3 regions of the Cryobacterium sp. TS_SC_7 genome follow, and region 1 is predicted to be linked to each of the others. Evidence: predicted binding sites of a transcription regulator. Region 1 holds the regulator's gene; each other region holds the start of a gene.
What was found. The regulator LexA, encoded in region 1, represses DNA repair genes until DNA is damaged. The targets are predictions, from matches to a motif close to TCGAACANNTGTTCGA.
Positions count from the first base shown of each region.

Region 2: a site for LexA is predicted at 3,313-3,328, ahead of AC0J5J_RS04985 (DUF222 domain-containing protein). Genes of this name have one in related genera too.
Region 3: a site for LexA is predicted at 2,798-2,813, ahead of AC0J5J_RS05465 (DUF222 domain-containing protein). Genes of this name have one in related genera too.

Region 1 is NZ_CM149589.1:3,296,698-3,303,334, reverse strand. It holds gene AC0J5J_RS15180 (ATP-dependent helicase) at 1-230, opposite strand, end outside; gene AC0J5J_RS15175 (SseB family protein) at 384-1,190, opposite strand; gene priA (bifunctional 1-(5-phosphoribosyl)-5-((5-phosphoribosylamino)methylideneamino)imidazole-4-carboxamide isomerase/phosphoribosylanthranilate isomerase PriA) at 1,174-1,920, opposite strand; gene hisH (imidazole glycerol phosphate synthase subunit HisH) at 1,976-2,608, opposite strand; gene hisB (imidazoleglycerol-phosphate dehydratase HisB) at 2,605-3,228, opposite strand; gene AC0J5J_RS15155 (histidinol-phosphate transaminase) at 3,255-4,343, opposite strand; gene AC0J5J_RS15150 (LysM peptidoglycan-binding domain-containing protein) at 4,413-4,769, opposite strand; gene lexA (transcriptional repressor LexA) at 5,053-5,754, shown strand; gene metE (5-methyltetrahydropteroyltriglutamate--homocysteine S-methyltransferase) at 5,911-6,637, opposite strand, start outside.
Region 2 is NZ_CM149589.1:1,056,683-1,063,319, reverse strand. It holds gene AC0J5J_RS05010 (transglutaminase TgpA family protein) at 1-726, shown strand, start outside; gene AC0J5J_RS05005 (YceD family protein) at 738-1,310, shown strand; gene rpmF (50S ribosomal protein L32) at 1,313-1,516, shown strand; gene rnc (ribonuclease III) at 1,637-2,323, shown strand; gene mutM (bifunctional DNA-formamidopyrimidine glycosylase/DNA-(apurinic or apyrimidinic site) lyase) at 2,357-3,286, shown strand; gene AC0J5J_RS04985 (DUF222 domain-containing protein) at 3,393-4,853, shown strand; gene AC0J5J_RS04980 (GNAT family N-acetyltransferase) at 5,111-6,193, opposite strand; gene smc (chromosome segregation protein SMC) at 6,362-6,637, shown strand, end outside.
Region 3 is NZ_CM149589.1:1,172,373-1,179,009, forward strand. It holds gene AC0J5J_RS05455 (response regulator) at 1-463, shown strand, start outside; gene AC0J5J_RS05460 (mycothiol transferase) at 513-1,025, opposite strand; gene AC0J5J_RS05465 (DUF222 domain-containing protein) at 1,282-2,733, opposite strand; partial or broken gene AC0J5J_RS05470 (DapH/DapD/GlmU-related protein) at 2,861-3,010, opposite strand; tRNA gene AC0J5J_RS05475 (tRNA-Lys) at 3,470-3,545, opposite strand; gene AC0J5J_RS05480 (inositol monophosphatase family protein) at 3,669-4,523, shown strand; gene AC0J5J_RS05485 (septum formation family protein) at 4,626-5,111, shown strand; gene AC0J5J_RS05490 (RrF2 family transcriptional regulator) at 5,150-5,620, shown strand; gene AC0J5J_RS05495 (globin domain-containing protein) at 5,690-6,637, shown strand, end outside.

The DNA of each region.
Region 1 (6,637 bases):
TTCGAGGCAGCCGGAGCAGCTGCTGTAGTCGCAGCATCCGCGGCCAACCGGTCGATGGCCCAGAGGAACGCGGCGAGCGTCTTGCCGGACCCGGTGGGAGCCACGACCAGCGCGTGGGCGCCGCGGGAGATCGCATCCCACGCCCCGAGCTGCGCCTCGGTGGGTGCGGCGAAGGCCTGCGCGAACCAGGCCCGGGTCGCCGGTGTGAATCGGTGCAGAACCTCGTTCATGTGTCCATCCTCGCCGATACGTCTGACATCACCCACCGCGCCCGCTCGAACAAATTCGACGGAGATTTCGAGTCAAACACGCGATTTTGACGACAAACGGGGCGTTTTGGGCAAAATCTCCGTCGAATTCGTCAGGAGCAGGGATGCGGTCGACTACTTGGAGGCGACGAGCTGCACGGTGAGCGAGTCGACCTGCGTGGCGATCAGGTCGCTCGCCGACCAGCGGGCGGCGAGCCGGGCAAGGGTCGCGTCGAGTTCGGTGCGGGTCAGGCCGTCCACGAGTTCGAGGCGCACGACCAGTTCCGGGCCGGCGAGCCGGGCGGCCGGGTCGCCCGGGGCCAGCTCCACTCCGAGCACGCTCAGTTCGGTGGCGACGGACTCGGCGAAGGCATCCGCGACGGGCCGGCTGGCGTAACTGGGCGTCCAGGGCAGGGACTGCGCGATGGCCCACAGGGCGGGCCGGCGCACGACGAACTCGGTCGGCGCGGTCGGGTCGAGCACGACCAGGTCGGTGTCGTCCTGGGCCGCGGCCAGCGCCACCCGGATGCCGTCGGACGGCACGGGACGAGCCTGCGTGTTCCAGGCCGACATCGCGGCAACGGAGGAGAACACCGGCAACACCGTGCGTCCGTCGGGTCCGGCGACGGTGATGATCGAGAGTTCCTGGGTCTTGTCGACGACGAGACCGGCGTCAGTGGTGCCCGAGTCGCCGAGCGCGGTGACCAGGGGGATGAGCAGACGGGCCGTGCGCAGGGCGTCGACGACCGTCTCCTCGCCTGCCTCCCGGGAGTGGAACCGGTGCAGCGCCTCGAGCAGGAACTCCGGTGCCAGCCCATCGTCGTCGGAGTGCAGGCTGGGCGAGAACGTGCGCCCGGCCCACGGCTGCCCCGCGGAATCGCCGCCGCCGGGACCGGGGCCGCCGGGCAGGCCGGTGGAGCCGAGGTTACGCGCCCGCGACATCCAGCGCCTCGCCCAGGGTGAACGCCCCCGCGTAGAGGGCCTTGCCGACGATGGCACCCTCGAGGCCGAGCGGCACCAGTTCGCGCAGCGCGCGGAGGTCGTCGAGGCTGGAGATGCCGCCGGAGGCGACGACCGGGCGGTCGGTGCGCTCCATCACCTGGCGGAGCAGGTCGATGTTCGGGCCCTGCAGTGTGCCGTCCTTGGTCACGTCGGTGACGACGTAGCGGGAGCAGCCGGCCTCTTCGAGGCGGGCGAGCACCTGCCAGAGGTCGCCGCCCTCCTTGGTCCAGCCGCGGGCGGCGAGGGTCGTTCCGCGCACGTCGAGGCCGACAGCGACGGCGTCCCCGTGCCGGGCGATGACCTGGGCGGCCCACTCCGGGTCTTCCAGGGCGGCGGTGCCGAGGTTGATCCGGCTGACGCCCGCATTCAGCGCAGCGTCCAGCGACGCATCGTCGCGGATGCCGCCGGACAGCTCGATCTTCACGCCCGTGACCTCCCGGATCACGGTGCGGATGACATCCGTGTTGTTACCGCGGCCGAACGCGGCGTCGAGGTCGACGAGGTGGATCCACTCCGCACCCTGGCGAGCCCAGTCCCGGGCCGCGTCGACGGGGTCACCGTAGTTGGTCTCGGTACCGGCCTCACCCTGGGTCAAGCGCACGGCTTTGCCGTCGGCGACGTCGACGGCGGGCAGCAGAACGAGACGGGGGGCAGGGTTGTTCTCAGTCATGGGTGTCCTCGGTTGGGAGTGGTCGCGGCGACCGGTTCAGTCAGGAAAGGGGAAGCTAGTCGTGGAGGGTGCCCAGCCAGTTGCTGAGCAGACGGATGCCGGCCTCACCGGATTTCTCCGGGTGGAACTGGGTGGCTGTGAGCGGTCCGTTCTCGATGGCGGCCAGGAACGGCCGACCGTGCTCGGACCAGGTGAGGATCGGCTTCGGGAACGGCGGCATGACGTCGAGGGTCCAGTCCTGGGCGGCATAGGAGTGCACGAAGTAGAACCGCTCCTGCTCGATGCCGCGGAAGAGGGCTGACCCTTCCCCCGGCGTGACCGTGTCCCAGCCCATGTGCGGCAGAACGGGCGCGTCCAGCCGGGTCACGGTGCCCGGCCATTCGCCGAGGCCTTCCGTGTCGATTCCGCGTTCGACGCCGTGCTCGAACATGACCTGCATGCCCACGCAGATGCCGAGCACCGGGCGTCCGCCCGCGATCCGCCGGTCGATGATCTCATCGCCCCGCACGGCGGTCAGCGCCTGCATCACGGCGCTGAACGCCCCCACACCGGGCACGACCAGGCCGTCGGCCTCGAGCGCTTCACGGCGATCGCTGGTCAGCGTGACGACAGCCCCGGCCAGCTCGAGAGCCTTGACTGCCGAGTGCACGTTTCCCGTGCCGTAGTCGAAGACGACGACGTTGGTCACAGTGCACCCTTGGTGGACGGGATGCCCGACACCAGCGGGTCGAGCGCCTTGGCCTGCCGGAAGGCACGGGCGAAGGCCTTGAACTCGGCTTCGGCGATGTGGTGCGGGTCGCGACCGCCCTGCACCGTGACGTGCACGGTGAGGCCGGCGTTGAAGGCCACGGCCTCGAACACGTGGCGCACCATCGATCCGGTGAAGTGGCCTCCGATCAGGTGGAATTCGAAACCCGCCGGTTCTCCCTGGTGCACGAGATACGGGCGTCCGGAGATGTCGACGACGGCCTGCACGAGCGCCTCGTCGAGCGGCACCAGGGCGTCGCCGTACCGGGAGATGCCGGATTTGTCCCCGAGGGCCTGCTTGATGGCCTGCCCGAGCAGGATTCCGACGTCTTCGACGGTGTGGTGCACGTCGATCTCGATGTCACCGCGCGCCCGCACCGTGAGGTCGGTCAGCGAGTGTTTCGCGAACGCGGTCAATAGGTGGTCGTAGAACGGGACCGAGGTCTGAATGTCGGACTCACCGGTGCCGTCGAGGTTGAGCGACAGGTCGATGCTCGACTCGCTCGTCTCACGCTGCAGGTGGGCGAAACGGGGCGGAGTGGACGCTGAAGAGAAGCTCATACGCCTAGTTTATTGGCCTGATCCGGTCACGGCTGCCCGAGCGCTTCGATGGCGGTGAGGAAGGCGGTCGTCTCCGCTTCGGTGCCGGCGCTGACTCGCAGGTGGCCGGGGATGCCGACGTCCCGCACGAGGACGCCGTCGGCCAGCAGGGCTTCGAACGTGGCCCGCGGGTCTTCGACCCCGCCGAACAGCACGAAGTTGCTCGCACTGCGCAGCGGCGAGTACCCGAGGCAGGTCAGTTCGGCCGAGATGCGGTCGCGCTGGGAGCGGATGTCGTCGACCATCGCGAGCATCGCCGGCGTGTGGGCGAGGGCGGCGACTGCGGCCGCCTGGGTGAGCGCCGACAGGTGGTACGGCAGGCGCACGAGGCGCAGCGCATCCGTCACGGCCGGGTCGGCGGCCAGATACCCGACGCGGGCTCCGGCGAAGGCGAACGCCTTGCTCATGGTGCGGGAGACCAGCAGACGCTCCCGGCCGGGCAGCAGGCTGAGCGCACTCGGCGCGTCGGTCGGGCCGAACTCGTAATAGGCCTCGTCGACGACGACGACACCGTCGGTCGCGTCGTAGACGGCCGCGATGGTGTCCAGGGACAGCGGTGTGCCGGTGGGGTTGTTCGGCGAGCAGAGGAAGACGAGGTCGGGGGCGACCCGGTTGACCCAGTCGACGGCCGTGGCCGGGCTGAGCTCGAAGTCGGCGTCGCGCCCGCCGGCGATCCAGCGGGTGCCGGTTCCGGAGGCGAGCAGCGGGTACATCGAGTATGTCGGTGCAAACCCGAGCACGGACCGCCCGGGACCACCGAAGGCCTGAAGCACCTGCTGCAGCACCTCGTTGGACCCGTTCGCCGCCCAGATGTTCTTGCGGGTCAGCCCATGGCCGAGGTATCGGGCGAGGGAATCGCGCAGTTCTGTGAATTCCCGATCGGGATACCGGTTGACGGTTTTCACCGCGACCGCCAGCGCAGAGACGATGTCCTGCGCCACCTCGTCCGGGATTCCGTGTGTGTTCTCATTCACATTGAGGGCCACCGGCACATGCAGTTGGGGGGCCCCGTAGGGAGTGAGTCCGCGCAGATTATCGCGGAGGGGCAGGTCGCTGAGACTGGTCACTTCCCCCATATTACCGGCGGACGTATCGCGCGAACGGGTTCGGCCGAATCAGGGCCCGCTGGACCAGGACTGAGTGAATCAAAACTCGTTCGGCAGGGCGAGCCTCTGTCCGGGCTGCACGCTGTCGGACGGGAGCTGGTTGAGGCTCACGATCTCGGCGATGACGTCGCGCGGGTCGGACGTCGGGGCGATGGTCTCGGCGAGTTGCCAGAGCGACTGCCCCGATTGAATGGTCACGTAGTCGAAGGCCGTGGCCACACGGCCGACCGTCGAGCTCTCGGCGGCTGCCAGTCCGCCGTTCAGAACGACGACGAATGCCGCGGCCACGAGCGGAAGGCCCGCCAGCGCCGTGAAAACAACGCGACCGCGCCGGGTCAGACGCAGTCGGCTGCGCCCTGTCGCGATGGGGGCGCCAAGATCAAGTGCAGTGCTCATATCCAACCTCCTGTAAGAAGACGCATCCGGCTCTCGGCCGGGAGAGCCGGATGCGAACTTATGTTCCGAATGTATATTCGATATTTCGAACAATCAAGCCCTATTCGGTACTTTCTGAAAAGATTTTTCCGACACACTCGAATACATGTTTGTTTTCTGAGCGTGAGATGGATACAGTTTCGATTGTCTGTTTGAAACTCAATCAGGCACCCCCGACATTCGCGTGAAACGGTCGCCGTCACGGCTGCTGCCAGCGCACCACTCAACACGAGGAGCGACGAACGTGGCACAAGACACCAGCGGTCCCCGCGACAAGGGCGGCACCAGACGGCGCAAGAGCCTGAGCGAGAAACAGCTCGCCATCCTCGACGTGATCCAGCGCTCGGTCAGCCAGCGCGGTTATCCGCCGAGCATGCGCGAGATCGGCGACGCCGTCGGGCTCGCCTCCCTGTCGAGCGTCACCCACCAGCTCAACCAGCTTGAACTGAGCGGTTATCTGCGCCGCGACCCGAATCGTCCCCGCGCCCTCGAAGTTCTGATCGAGATTCCGCAGTCGCCCGAAGACGCCACGTCCGGCACGGAGAGTTTCCACACCGGGGTCCAGGTCGGTGATGCCGCGATGGTGCCGCTCGTCGGCCGCATTGCGGCCGGAATTCCGATCACCGCCGAACAGCAGATCGACGAGATCTTCCCGCTCCCCCGCCAGCTCGTCGGTAAGGGCGATCTCTTCATGCTCAAGGTGACGGGCGAGTCCATGATCGACGCGGCCATCATGGATGGTGACTGGGTCGTCGTTCGGCAGCAGAAGACCGCGGAGAACGGCGAGATCGTCGCGGCCATGCTCGACAACGAGGCCACCGTGAAGGTGTTCCGCCAGCGCGACGGACACACCTGGCTGCTCCCCCGCAACACGAACTTCGAACCGATCGTCGGCGACCACGCCGAGATTCTCGGCAAGGTCGTGGCGGTGCTGCGCTCGGTGTAGGCCGGATCACGGCTCGGGGTCTCGCGGTCTCGACAGGCTCGACCAGCGTCGTGGAGACTCTGATTTGTCGGGTCACCACAGGGTTCAGGAGGCCGGGCACGAACACCGTTTTTCGGTGTCGTGCCCGGCCTTCTGCGTGGGTGCGGCCGGCGCGGACTACGCGGGAACGGCCAGGCGCGTGCGCACGGCGCGGGTGGCGGCGAGCATGTTCCGCAGAGACTGCACCGTCTCGGCATAGCCCCGGGTTTTCAGGCCGCAATCCGGGTTCACCCAGATCTGGCCGGACGGGATGGCCCGGGCGGCCCGCTCGAGCAGGTCGGTCAGCTCGGCGACACTGGGAACCCGCGGCGAGTGGATGTCCCACACACCCGGGCCGATCCCGTGGTCGAAGCCGGAGGTCTGGATATCCCCGACGACCTCCATGCGCGACCGTGCCGCCTCAATGCTGGTCACGTCGGCGTCCAGATTACGGATCGCGTCGATGACGACGCCGAATTCGGAATAACACAGGTGCGTGTGGATCTGCGTCGCCTCGGCCGCACCGGCGGTGGCCAGGCGGAACGAGCCCACCGACCAGTCGAGGTATTCTGCGTGGTCCTCCTTCTTCAGCGGCAGCAGTTCTCGCAGTGCGGGCTCGTCGACCTGGACGATCTGAATTCCCGCTCTCTCGAGGTCGGCGATTTCATCGCGGAGCGCCAGGGCCACCTGCCGGGCCGTGTCGCCGAGCGGCTGGTCATCGCGCACGAACGACCACGCGAGGATCGTCACCGGGCCGGTGAGCATCCCCTTCACCGGTTTGAGCGTCAGACCCTGGGCGTACGCCGACCACTCGACCGTGATCGGCTGCGGCCGGGACACATCTCCCCAGAGGATCGAGGGGCGC
Region 2 (6,637 bases), 1.1 Mb from region 1:
GCCTGGACCGAAATCTACTTCCAGGGTGTGGGCTGGGTGCCGTTCGAGCCCACGCCGAGCCGGGGCCGCGTGCCCGACTACACGCGCGAGACAAGCGCCGCGGCGCCGAACGACGAGGCCGGCCAGACCGCCCCGTCGGGCGCAGCCCGGCCCGAGGACGCCGGCGCACAGAACGCAGCCGACGGGGAACAGGGCGCGGCAACGCCCGAGGAGGAGGCCGGCGGCCTCCTCCGACTCGGCCTCCTCCTCACCGGGGTGCTCGCCCTGCTCCTGGTGCCGGCCGCCGTTCGGGTGACCCGCCGCCGGTTGCGGCGCCGGAGCATCCTTCGCGGGCCGGACGGAGCAGGCGTGGCCTGGCGGGAAGTGAGCGACACCGCCGTGGACCACGGTGTCGAGGTGCGGGACACCGAAACGCCGCGGGAACTCGCGGGCCGCCTGCGTCGGCTCGTCGAGTCCCGGCCGGGACCGGCCGGGGGCACCGAGCGGGAGAGCGTGAACGAGGCTCTCGAGCGGCTGCTCGTGGCGGCGGAGCGTAGCCGGTACGCGCGATCGTCGGGCACGGGGGACACGGCGCGATCGGCGGCTCTGGTGGCCGACCTCGACGTGGTGCTGCGCGGCATCCGTTCGGGGTCGGAGCGGCGGGCCCGGGTGCAGGCGACGCTGTTGCCGGTATCGCTCTGGCAGCCGGGCGCCCAACGCATCGGACGCCCAGCCGCGAACGCGTAGAATCTCTCCCCGTGAGTAAGTTTAAGAAGACCCCGTACAAGGTCGATGTGCGCGACCTGATCAACCGTCCGGGCACGATGCACGAACGGCACCTTGAAATCAACGTCCCGGAAGACCTCGGCGAAAGCCTGGTCGCCGTGAAGGCAGGCTCGACCCTGATCGCGAATCTGCGTCTGGAGACCCTGCACGAGGGCATTCTCGTGTCGGCCCAGGTGTCGGGAATCGCCGCCGGAGAGTGCGGCAGATGCCTGATCGACGTCGAATTGCCGGTCCAAGTCGAGTTTCACGAGCTTTTCGCGTACTCTCTAGACGAAGCTTATGAAAGTGAAGTTCAAGATGACCACGTGGATCTTGAACCTCTGATCAGGGATGCGGTGGTTTTGTCACTGCCGTTCCAGCCGGTTTGCCGGCCGGATTGCCCAGGTCTCGACCCCGAGACCGGCGAGCGGCTTGCCGAAGCCCCTGAATTCGTACCCGAAGAAAAGCGCGATCCCCGGTGGGCCGCGCTCATGAAATTCCAAGCTTCCGAAAGCAGCGGCACGGATGAAGACATCCAGGCTGAAACGGATAGAGAAGAGAAGTAGTCATGGCAGTCCCGAAGCGCAAGCAATCACGCTCCAACACCCGTTCACGTCGTTCCTGCTGGAAGGCCGAGGCTCCCACCCTGGTCAAGACCATGGAAAACGGCAAAGTTGTCTACAGCCTGCCGCACCGCGCCAAGGTCGTCACCGACGCTGCCGGCACGGCACTGTTCATGGAATACAAGGGCCGTAAGGTCGCCGACGTTTAATTCGGTTGTGCCAGAACGTCTGATGCCGCGCCGACGGATGCCGGGAGACCCGATTGCGGGTTCCGGTCCGTGGAGTCGCGGCATCAGCGTTGTCCGGGGGTATCTTCTCGGTGGGCACTCATGAGTGCTGCGCCTGAGAGGTCGTCGCTGCTGGCGACCCTCGGTGTGCAGATCGATCCGGCCCTGCTGGAACTGGCGTTGACCCACCGCTCGTACGCGTACGAGCACGGCGGCGTGCCCACGAACGAGCGCCTGGAATTTTTGGGCGACTCGATCCTGGGGCAGGCCGTGACGGTCATGCTCTACCGGGAATATCCGCTGCTCGACGAGGGTGACCTCGCCAAGCGCCGGGCCAGCCTGGTGTCGAGCGTTGCCCTCGCGGGCATCGCGCGCGGCATCGGACTGGGCGACTACGTGCGACTCGGCCGCGGCGAGATCCTCACCGGTGGTCGCGACAAGTCATCGATCCTCGCCGACACCGTCGAGGCGCTCATCGGCGCCGTCTACCTCGACTCCGGTGGAGAGACGGCCACCGCGCTCGTGATGCGGCTGATCGAGCCGCTGCTGCGCGATCCCGGGCACTTCGGTGTCTCCATGGACCCCAAGACGAGCCTGCAGGAAGCCGCGGCGCGACTGGGTTCCGGGGCCCCGGTGTACTCCATCGCGGAGAGCGGTCCCGACCACTCCAAGGTGTTCATCGCCACCGTGACCGTGGGCGTGGTCACTGCCGTCGGTGAAGGCACGAGCAAGAAGCACGCCGAGATGGCTGCAGCGCTCGACGCCTGGACGCGCCTCAGCACTCCCTGAACTGCCGGCACGCCGTGTCACTGGAAGGCTCGAATGCCCGAGCTGCCTGAAGTAGAGGTCGTTCGCGCCGGCCTGGCGCCGGCCGTGTCCGGCGCAGTGATCGCCGGCGTCGAGGTCTTCGAACAACGATCGCTGCGGCGCCATGACCCGGCGAGCGGGCCGTTCGCCGACCTGTTGCAGGGGCGCATGGTGCTCGCCGCCGTGCGCCGGGGCAAGTTCCTCTGGCTGCCGCTGAGTTCCGGCCGCGCGCTCGTGGTGCACCTCGGGATGAGCGGCCAGGTGCTGCTGCGCAGCCCCGGATCGGACACGGACCGGCGACTGCGCATCCGTTTGCAGATCGAACACCCGGAGCATGGCGAGCTGTGGGTCCACTTCGTCGACCAGCGCATCTTCGGCAGCATGGCCGTGGACTCGATGCAGCCCACCAGCGATGGGCTGACGGCCGGGTACTCCGGGCTGGCAGGCGGTGCTGTAGGACTGGCTGCAGGCGCGGGCTGGCCGGGGCTGATCCCGTCACAGGTGGCGCACATCGCTCGCGACCCGCTGGACCCGGGCTTCTCGGCGCCGCTCTTCCTGGCGGCCCTCGGACGCAAGAAGACCGGGATCAAGCGCGCCCTGCTCGACCAGACCCTGATCAGCGGCATCGGCAACATCTACGCTGACGAGGCGCTGTTCGCGGCCCGAGTGCACTACGAACAGCCGGCACACTCGTTGTCGCCCGCGAAGGGGCGGGCGCTGCTGGCCGCGGTCCGCAGCATCCTGAACCGTGCCCTGGCCGAGGGCGGAACGAGTTTCGACGCGCAATACGTGAACGTGAACGGGCAGTCCGGGTATTTCTCGCACAGCCTCAACGCGTATGGACGGCAGGGTTCGCCCTGCCCCCGCTGCGGCACACTGCTTGTGCGGCAGCAGTTCATGAACCGCAGCTCACACCTCTGCCCACGCTGCCAGCGACTGCGCTGACGCACCGCCCGCCTGGAACCGCCGCCTCGAAAACAAATTCGAAACTAAGCCATAAAATGAGTGAATAACTCTCGACTACGCGTACTAGTTCTGGTATTCTCGACGCATGACCACCACCGCAGACGACCTCAGACAGGCAACGGATGCCGTCGCTCGTCTGGGCTCGTCCTGCGCCGACTATGAGGCACTCGCCGATCCCGAGGTGCTGGCCGGCCAGAAGCAGATCGCAGCCGCCCGGCGGCTCCTCGACACCCGGTCGGCGTGGATGGCGGCAACCATCGCCCGTCGCTCGCGACCCGAGCTCGGGCACTCCGGACTGGCCGCGCAGCAGGGGTTCCTCTCGCCCGAGGCACTCATCCAGACGGTGACCGGGTCGACGAAGAACGACGCCTTCAAGCTCGTCGCGGTCGGCACGATGATGGCCGATGCTGAGGCGGCGGAGAAACTGGTCGAGGCTGCCGTGGAATCATCCGATGTGGATGCCGCCGCGGTCGCTTCTTTCGCCGCGAAGGTGCCGTGGCAGGCGCCGATCGCCCACGCCGTCACCGACGGCACCCTCTCGGTCGATGCGGCCGAGTCGATCCGTACCGGCCTCGGCGAGATCGATGCCGCGGTCACCGCCGAGAGGCTCGGCACCGCCCTCGAGTCCCTCCTCATTGAGGCCGCGTCACTGAATGTCGATCAGGTCTTCAAACTCGCCCGGCGGATGCGCGACCAGCTCGACGAAGCCGGCATCGCCGCCCGGGAGAAGCAGGCTCACGACGACCGGTTCCTGCGCGTGTACCGGCTCGGCAACGGCAAGGTGCGCCTGCACGGGCTCTTCGCTCCGGAAGACGGCGAGTTCGTGCTCTCCACGTTCGACTCGATCACGAGCCCCCGCCGTGGCGGCGTGCGCTTCGTCGACAAGGACAAGGCCGCCTGGGCCAAACGTGTGCAGGATGACCCCCGCACCACGGAGCAGATCGCCGCCGACGCCCTCGTGCAGTTGCTGAAGATCGCCGGTGAGGCCGACCAGGGACGCGTCTTCGGCGGCCGCCGCCCCTCGGTGCGGGTGATCGTGACCGAGAAGGCCGTGAAGTCGGGCCAGCCGGCCGCCCCGGAGACCGCCGAAGCAACCGAAACCCGCGAAGCCGCCGCTCACGGTCAGATCGAGGGAAACCCCGTTCCCATCTCGCAGGAGACCATCGACCGGTTGCTCTGCGACACCGGAACCCGCGGCATCCAGGTTGACGACACTGGGCAGATCATCAACGTCGGCCGTGACGAACGCCTCTTCACCGACGCACAACGCGCCGCGATGGGAGTGCGGGACGGCGGCTGCCGGTGGGTCGATTGCGATCGATCACCTGCGTGGTCTGAGGCACACCACATCAACGAATGGTTGAAAGACAACGGGTACACCGACCTCGCCGACGGGGTGCTGCTGTGTCACCCGCACCACCTGCTGCTGCATAACCAGCACTGGAGCATCATCCGCACCGGAACGGAATATTGGCTCAGGCCACCCGTCGAGGTTGACCCGGAGCAGACCCTGATTCCGCTGCCGAGCAAGCGGGCGGCACTGTAGGTGTGGCCCCTGGCCCCGGGCCCCTGGCCCCTGGCCCCGGGTCTCGACAGGCTCGACCACCGTCGTGGGAGCCTCTGGAGGGCGGGTCCCCGGGTCTCGGCGGGCTCTGGTCTCGACGGGCTCGACCACCGGGTCTCGGCGGGCTCTGGTCTCGACGGGCTCGACCACCGGGTCTCGGCGGGCTCTGGTCTCGACGGGCTCGACCACCGGGTCTCGGCGGGCTCTGGTGTCGACGGGGTCGACCACCGGGCTCCGGGTCAGTGGGCGTCGCGGCGCCAGGCACCCTCGTAGCCCATCGGCGCGAAACCGATGGCCTCGTTGACCGTGAGCATGTGCCGGTTCTCTTCCGCGTTGTACGTCAGCACTGACGGATGCCCGGTGCGCTCGAGCGTGAGCAGCTCGAGACTCGCGATCTTCAGCAGCATGCCCAACCGGCGTCCGCGGTGCTCGCGGAGCACCAGGGTGTCCTCCTGGCTGACCGCCCGGCCGAGTTCCGCCGGCACCTCCAACTCGGTGAATCCCACGAGGTGGCCGCTCGGCCCATGGAGCACAGCCGAGGTCAGCGTGGTGCGCGGACTCGCCGCGACCTTCTGCTCCTCCTGGCTGACGCGCTCCGGCGTCCAGCGCTGCTCGGGTTCGGCCAGGCCGGCGCTCGGCGCATCCGTGCTCATGCGCGAATAGAGCACCGCCAGATCGGGCAACCAGACCGGCGGGGTGCGATCGATCCACTGCACCACCGAATAGTCCGGGCCGGCATGCAGGGCGGCAACGTCGCCCAGTCGGCGGAGCTGCGCGGGATCCACCGGCAGGGGCAGTCGGCTGGCACGCACGACCTGCTCGAGGAGATAACCGCGGCGCTGCAGAAACCGGACTTCGGGGTTGTCGAGGGGAACCGAGCCGAAACCGGTGGGGGAGGGCAGACGCTCACCCGGCGCATCCGGTGACGGTGCGTAGACGATCTGCACGCTGCGGCCTTCGGAGTGAGCGACAGCCTCGAGCCGGTCGGCGAGGGCCGTGCCGATGCCTCGCCCACGGTATTCGGGAAGCACGCCCACGGCCAGCCACGCGTGGTCGGCGGAATCCTCCGGAAGGGTCTCGTAGTGACCACGCCCGACGATGCGTCCCTCAGTCCGCGCCACGAACAGACGCTTCGGCTCCCACCTCTGGTTGAGCCAGCCGGGCAGGACCTCATCGGCGGTCAACTCCAGGTCCACGGTGCCGTACGCCTCGGCCTCGACCGTGTTGCGCACCCCGTTCGCCGCCACGAAATCCGCCCAGCCGGGAGCCTGCGGGGCGGCGGGGACGGTGAGTTCCTCGATCTCGAAGCGGAAGGTCTCCATGGTGCGCCAGCGTAGCCGCGCTTCCCCATGCCGTCCTGTGCCATGACCGGCCGAACGAATTCGTCGGAGACCGCGCCTACCGAGCGGTGTCGGCGGTGTCCGGTACCGTGGTCGGGAGCGGCACGTCGGGCGTCCGCGGCCCGATGAGCGACGAAAGGGGGCGAACCGGTGTATCTGAAGAGTCTCACCCTCAAGGGCTTCAAATCCTTCGCCCACCCCACCACCTTCGCCTTCGAACCCGGTGTGACCTGCGTGGTCGGCCCCAACGGCTCGGGCAAATCCAACGTCGTCGACGCGCTCGCCTGGGTGATGGGCGAGCAGGGCGCGAAGACCCTCCGCGGCGGCAAGATGGAAGACGTCATCTTCGCGGGCACGTCCACCAAGGGCCCGCTCGGTCGGGCTGCCGTGACACTGACCATCGACAACACGGATGGCGCGCTGCCG
Region 3 (6,637 bases), 1.2 Mb from region 1:
GACCACGGACATCATCGCCATCACGGCGGTGCGCGAACTGCAGATCGTGCGGGGTGCCGTCGCGGCCGGGATCGTGCAGTACCTGATCAAACCGTTCACGTATGCGACATTCGCGCAGAAGCTGGTGCAGTACCGGGAGTTCCGGAAGCAGCTGGGCAGCCAGTCCGTGGTGACCAGCCAGACCGATGTGGATCACGCCTTTGCCAGCCTGCGCACGCCCACCGAACTGCCCCGGCCGAAGGGATTGTCGGAGGGCACCCTCGGCGCGGTGATCGAGTTCCTCAAGCTGCAGACCGCCCCGGTCTCCTCCAGTGAGGTCATGGAACAGCTGGGAATCTCGCGGGTGACGGCCAGGCGCTACCTGGAGCATCTGGCCGACACCGGGTCGCTGGACCGGTCGCCTCGCTACGGAACACCGGGTCGGCCGGAGAACGAGTATGCCTGGAAGCGGCTGACGCAGTGACCGGACCCGTCGGCCGCGTGTCTCCCCACATGTATCCCCGCGAGTGCTCTCACCGCCCTGCCCGTTCCGCGAGCCCACGCACGTAGGCAGCCTGGCCGGCATGTTGCAGATCGTCGGCGAGAACGCTGATCAGGCGCACCGCTAGGGTGACCGGCGGGGTCCACCGGGTGTCGACGATGCGGGAGAAATCTGCCGCGGTGAGAGTCGGCAGCCAGGCGACGGTGCGGGAGTGCACGGCGTCGTAGTATCCGGCCAGAACGGATGCGTCAGCGCGCACCTGCCCAACCTCCTCAGCGGTTTGCCCGTAGCCGGTGGCCGCTCGGTCGAATGGGAGCGCGAACCTGTCAGCCCAGCCGGCGCTCTCCCAGAGCTGCTCCTCGTTCATGATCTCGGACAGGTGGTCATCCTGCACCCGGGTCAGGTGCCAGATCAGCCATGCGATGCTGTTCGCCTCCGGGTCGGGGCGGAAGGTCAGCAGCTGCTCGTCGGCATCCTCGAGCACGACATGCACAATGCCCCGGATGTGTCCGTAGGCTTCGGCGATCAGGTAGCTCGACAGCATCCGTTCTCCTCACGTCTCGTGTCTCGACTGGCCTCGTTCGTGCCACCTCGGTGGCACCGCAGACAGAATAGCCCCGGCCGGTGGTCGAGCCCGTCGAGACCCACCCGGAGGTCGAGCCCGTCGAGACCCACCCGGCGGTCGAGCCCGTCGAGACCCACCCGGAGGTCGAGCCCGTCGAGACCCACCCGGAGGTCGAGCTTGTCGAGACCAGAGACCAGAGACCAGACACCAGACACCAGACACCAGACACCAACTCCTACAGCGTCGCCCGCTTGCTCGGCAGCGCGATGAGGATCTGCTCCGGGTCGACCTCGACCGGTGGCCGGAGCCAGTAGTCGTTGCCGGTGCGGATGATGCTCCAGTGCTGGTTGTGCAGCAACAGGTGGTGCGGGTGACAGAGCAGCACTCCGTCGGCGAGGTCGGTGTAGCCGTTGTCTTTCAACCATTCGTTGATGTGATGCGCTTCGGTCCACGCGGGCGATCTATCGCAGTCGACCCACCGGCAGCCCCCGTCGCGGACCCCCATCGCGGCGCGCTGCGCTTCGGTGAAGAGGCGTTGGTCACGGCCGACGTTGATGATCTGGCCGGTGTCGTCGACCTGGATGCCGCGGGTTCCGGTGTCGCAGAGCAACCGGTCGATGGTCTCCTGCGAGATCGGGACGGGGTTGCCCTCGATCTGCCCGTGGGCGGCGGATTCGCGAGCAGTGGCGGCCCCCGGGGTGCCTGGCTGGCCCGACTTCACGGCCTTCTCGGTGACGAGCACCCGCACCGAGGGGCGGCGGCCGCCGAAGACGCGGCCCTGGTCGGCCTCACCGGCAATCTTCAGCAGCTGCACCAGGGCGTCGGCGGCGATCTGCTCCGTGCTGCGGGGGTCATCCTGGACGCGCTTGGCCCAGGCGGCCTTCTCCTTGTCGACGAAGCGCACGCCACCACGGCGCGGGCTGGTCACGGAGTCGAAAGTCGAGAGCACGAACTCGCCGTCTTCCGGAGCGAAGAGCCCGTGCAGGCGCACCTTGCCGTTGCCGAGCCGGTACACGCGCAGGAACCGGTCGTCGTGAGCCTGCTTCTCCCGGTCGGCGATGCCGGCCTCGTCGAGCTGGTCGCGCATCCGCCGTGCGAGTTTGAAGACCTGATCTGCGTTCAGTGACGCGGCCTCGACAAGGAGGGACTCGAGGGCGGTGCCGAGCCTCTCGGCGGTGACCGCGGCATCGATCTCGCCGAGGCCGGAACGGATCGACTCAGCCGCATCGACCGAGAGGCTGCCGGCGGTGACCGCCCGGGCGATCGGCGCCTGCCACGGAACCTTCGCGACGAACGCCGCGACAAGACCGGGATCGCTGTCGGGCGACTCCACGGCTGCCTCGACGCGTTTCTCCGCTGCTTCAGCATCGGCCATCATCAGGCCGACCGCGACGAGCTTGAACGCGTCGTTCTTCGTCGACCCGGTCACCGTCTGGATGAGTGCCTCGGGTGAGAGGAACCCCTGCTGCGCGGCCAGGCCGGAGTGGCCGAGCTCGGGCCGGGAGCGACGGGCGATGGTCGCGGCCATCCACGCCGAGCGGGTGTCGAGAAGCCGCCGGGCTGCCGCGATCTGCCTCTGACCGGCCAGCACTTCGGCGTCGGGAAGAGCCTCGTAGTCGGCGCAGGAGGAGCCCAGGCGGGCGACGGCATCCGTTGCCTGTCTGAGGTCGTCTGCGGTGGTGGTCATGATTCGAGAATACCAGGAATAGTAGGTGTAGTCGAGAGTCTGTCACCTATTTGTCAATGTTTTTTCGAAGTTCCGTTCTATCTCGGCGAGGCTTGTTCGATCACCGGGTCAGCTAGCCCTCCAGCGACCTGATCAGTCGAGCCGGCACGCCACCATGGACGGTGTTGGGCTCAACGTCCCTGGTCACCACGCTGCCGGCGGCCACGATGGCCCCATTGCCGATCGTGACACCGGGCAGAATGGTGGCGAAGGCACCGATCCAGGCTCCATCGCCGACATGGATGGGCTTGGTCACCAGCGGCCCGACTCGGAACTCGCTTGGTCCGATCTCATGGGTGCTCGTGACGAATCGCACACCCTGGGCCACAGCCGCGCGCCCGATGACCACGCGCTCATTCCCGTCGAAGTAGCAGCCCTCATTCACGAAGGCGCCGGGCTTCAGAACGACCATCCTGGATCCGAACGAGACCCCTTTCAACACTCGGGAACCTCTGACGTTCATCCCGGCAAGGCTGAGCAGCCGAGACCGATGCGCCCCATTGATGATCAGGGGCGATGCCAGGAGCCAATTGACTATGACATCGTGCCAGATTCGAACCGCGTGGGACCTGTCCTTAGTGGCTCGTGCAGATCTGATTTTTTCCGCCTTACGCTGAAGGTTCTGTGGACTGCAAATCAGGCTAGCGAGTACAAAAAAGGCCGGGTCCCGTTTGCAACGGGCCTGGCCTTTTCCTGATGGTGCACCCCCCCGGACTTGAACCGGGAACCCACTGATTAAGAGTCAGTTGCTCTGCCAATTGAGCTAGAGGTGCTTATTCTTTTTCTCTCCGATCCGGGGCGACCCGAACCGACTCTAGATACTAACAGCCGGATTGCCCCCGGCGCCAATCGAGGCACAAACCGGTGAGTCGCGCCAGAATTACTAGTCTTGGACTGTGACCCAGACTCAGAATTACTCCCTCGACGACGACCTTCTGCAAGCGATCGAGCTCGCCGATCTGGCCGATGCGATTTCGCGTGACCGGTTCACCGCGATGGACCTCGTCGTGACGACCAAACCCGACCGCACCCCGGTGACGGATGCCGACCAGGCCGTCGAGCGTGCCATCCGCACGGCTTTGGCCGAACGCCGCCCGGCCGACGGTATCCTCGGCGAGGAATTCGGCACCGAGGGCACGAGCGTGCGCCAGTGGATCATCGATCCGATCGACGGCACCGCCGGCTTCCTCCGCGGCATCCCGATCTGGGGCACCCTCATCGCCCTTGCCGTCGACGGCATCCCGGTGGTGGGAGTGGTCAGCTCCCCCGCCCTCGGCAAACGCTGGTGGGCCCGCTCCGGTGGCGGCGCCTGGATGACCGATGAGCGCACTCCCGGCGCCGCCCCCGTGCGACTGCAGGTGTCCGGTGTCGCCGAGCTCGCCGACGCTTCACTCAGCTACAACAGCATCCAGCAGTGGGACCAGACCGGACACCTCGACGAGCTCGTCACGCTGTCCCGTCAGGTCTGGCGCACCCGTGCCTACGGCGACATGTGGTCGTATATGCTCCTCGCCGAGGGGCTCCTCGACATCGTCGCGGAATACGACCTGCAGCCCTACGACATGGCCGCCCTCGCCCCCATCGTGCAGGAGGCAGGTGGCCGGTTCACCTCGGCCGACGGCCAGTCCGGCCCCTGGCACGGCAGCGCGCTGGCCACCAACGGCCTGCTGCACGAGCCGGCACTGCAGGTCCTTTGCGGGGCAGCTCCGACAACGGATGCCGCGGCGCCCCCCACCCTGCCGGCGCGCTAACCGAGTTCCCACCCCATGCCCTCGCCGCTTGCCCGCTCGTCGGCCCGCCAGCCTGCTCGCCGGCGTTCCCCCGTGCGCCCTCGTCCCGGCGTCAGGTCGCTGATGCTGGTCCTGACGGCCGGCGTGATGACCGGCGCCCTCAGCGGCTGCAGCGTGATCGGAGACATGCTGCCGACCCCGGTGCGGAGCGTGACGCCCGTGCCGGCCTCCGCTCTCGGCCAGGTCACCGAGGTGTCGACCCTGCTGGTCGGGGATTGCCTGCGCGAGGCCTGGGAGGGACTGGACGCGACCGCCTCGACCGTTCCGGTCGTCGACTGTGCCGACAGCCACGACTTCGAGGTCTTCGGCCGGTTCAAGGTACCGGGCGACGCCTTCCCCGGCGACGACTCGGTGACCGCAGCGGCCGAATCAGGCTGCGAGTCCCGGTTCGCGGAGTTCGCCCTGATCGACTACCGCTCGTCCTCGCTCGATTTCGCCTATCTGACACCGACCGAGCAGAGCTGGGGTGGAGCCGGCCCCGACGTCTCCTGCCTGATCACCGACCCGGCCGGCCCCGTGACCGGCACTCTGGCCGGCGCAGCACGCTGACCGCGCGGCACCGCGGTCGGCGGCCGTACTGTTAGTCCATGAGGATCAACGCCTTCTCGGACGTCTCGCTGCGGGCGCTCATGTTTCTGGCGACCCTCCCCGAGGGCGACCTGCAGACTTCCCGCATCATCGCCGAGGCGGTGGACACTCCGTACACCCACGTCAGCAAGGCCATCATCCGCCTGCGCGAGCTGGGACTGGTCGAGTCGGTGCGTGGGCGCACCGGCGGCGTGCGCATCAGCCCGGCCGGCCGCGCGGCGACGGTGGGCTGGCTGCTGCGCCGACTCGACACCCGCGCCGACGTGGCCGACTGCGAAACGCCCCACGGCGACTGCCCGCTCCACCTGGGCTGTGGGCTGCGCACGGCCCTGCGCCGGGCCCGGGAGGCGTTCTACGCAGAGCTCGACGACATCGTGATCTCTGAACTCCCCCACGTCGGCTTCCCCGGGCCGGTTCTGGTTCCCCTGCCGACGCCGACCATGCCGCCACGCCGCCCCGATCAGGGGTAATGCGGTCAGATCGGGTAATTAGCATTATAAATGCTACTTTTGAGCGTCCCCCAATAGCTTGGAGTCCGCATGCTTTCCACCCAGTCACTGCCCCTCATCGAAGCGACTCTGCCCCTCGTGGGCGAGCGTATGCCCGAGATCGCGAAGAACTTCTACAGCAGGATGTTGACCGCCCACCCCGAGCTCTTCGACGGCTTGTTCAGCCGGTCCAACCAGAAGAACGGATCGCAGCAGCAGGCGTTGGCCGGCAGCATCGCCGTCTTCGCAACCTACCTGGTGCAGAACCCCGACACCACGCCGGAGGCCATGCTCTCCCGCATCGCGCACAAGCACATCTCGCTCGATATCCAGCCCGAGCAGTATGACATTGTCTACAAGTACCTCTTCGAGGCCATCGCCGAGGAGCTCAGCGACGTCATCACGGCCGAGATCGCCGGCGCCTGGACCGAGGTCTACTGGCTGATGGCCCACGCCCTGATCAAGATGGAGAAGGGTCTCTACTCCGGCCTCGCCAGCGACCGGCCGCTCGCGCCCTGGGTCGTCGTGAAGAAAGAGGCCGCCGGCACCGACGCTGTGACGTTCACCCTCGAGCCGGCCGACGACACCCCCGTGACGCCCGCCCTGCCGGGCCAGTACGTGAGCGTCACGGCCACCATGCCCGACGGAATCCGCCAGGTGCGCCAGTACTCCCTCTCCGCCGGCACGGCAACGACCCGCGTCTTCACCACCAAGCTCGACGCCGACGGCGAGGTCTCCCCCGTGCTGCACCGTGACGTGCAGGTCGGCGACACCCTGAACCTCTCTGTGCCGTGCGGCGACGTGACCCTCGATCAGGGCACCGGTCCGCTGATCCTGGCCTCGGCCGGAATCGGGTGCACGCCGAGCGCGTCGATCCTGCGCTCGCTGGTGGACAGCGGCTCGAAGCGCGAAGTGCTCGTGCTGCATGCCGAGAGCAACCTCGAGCGTTGGGCTTTGCGGGACCAGATGAGCGAAGACATTGCCCTCCTGGAGACGGCC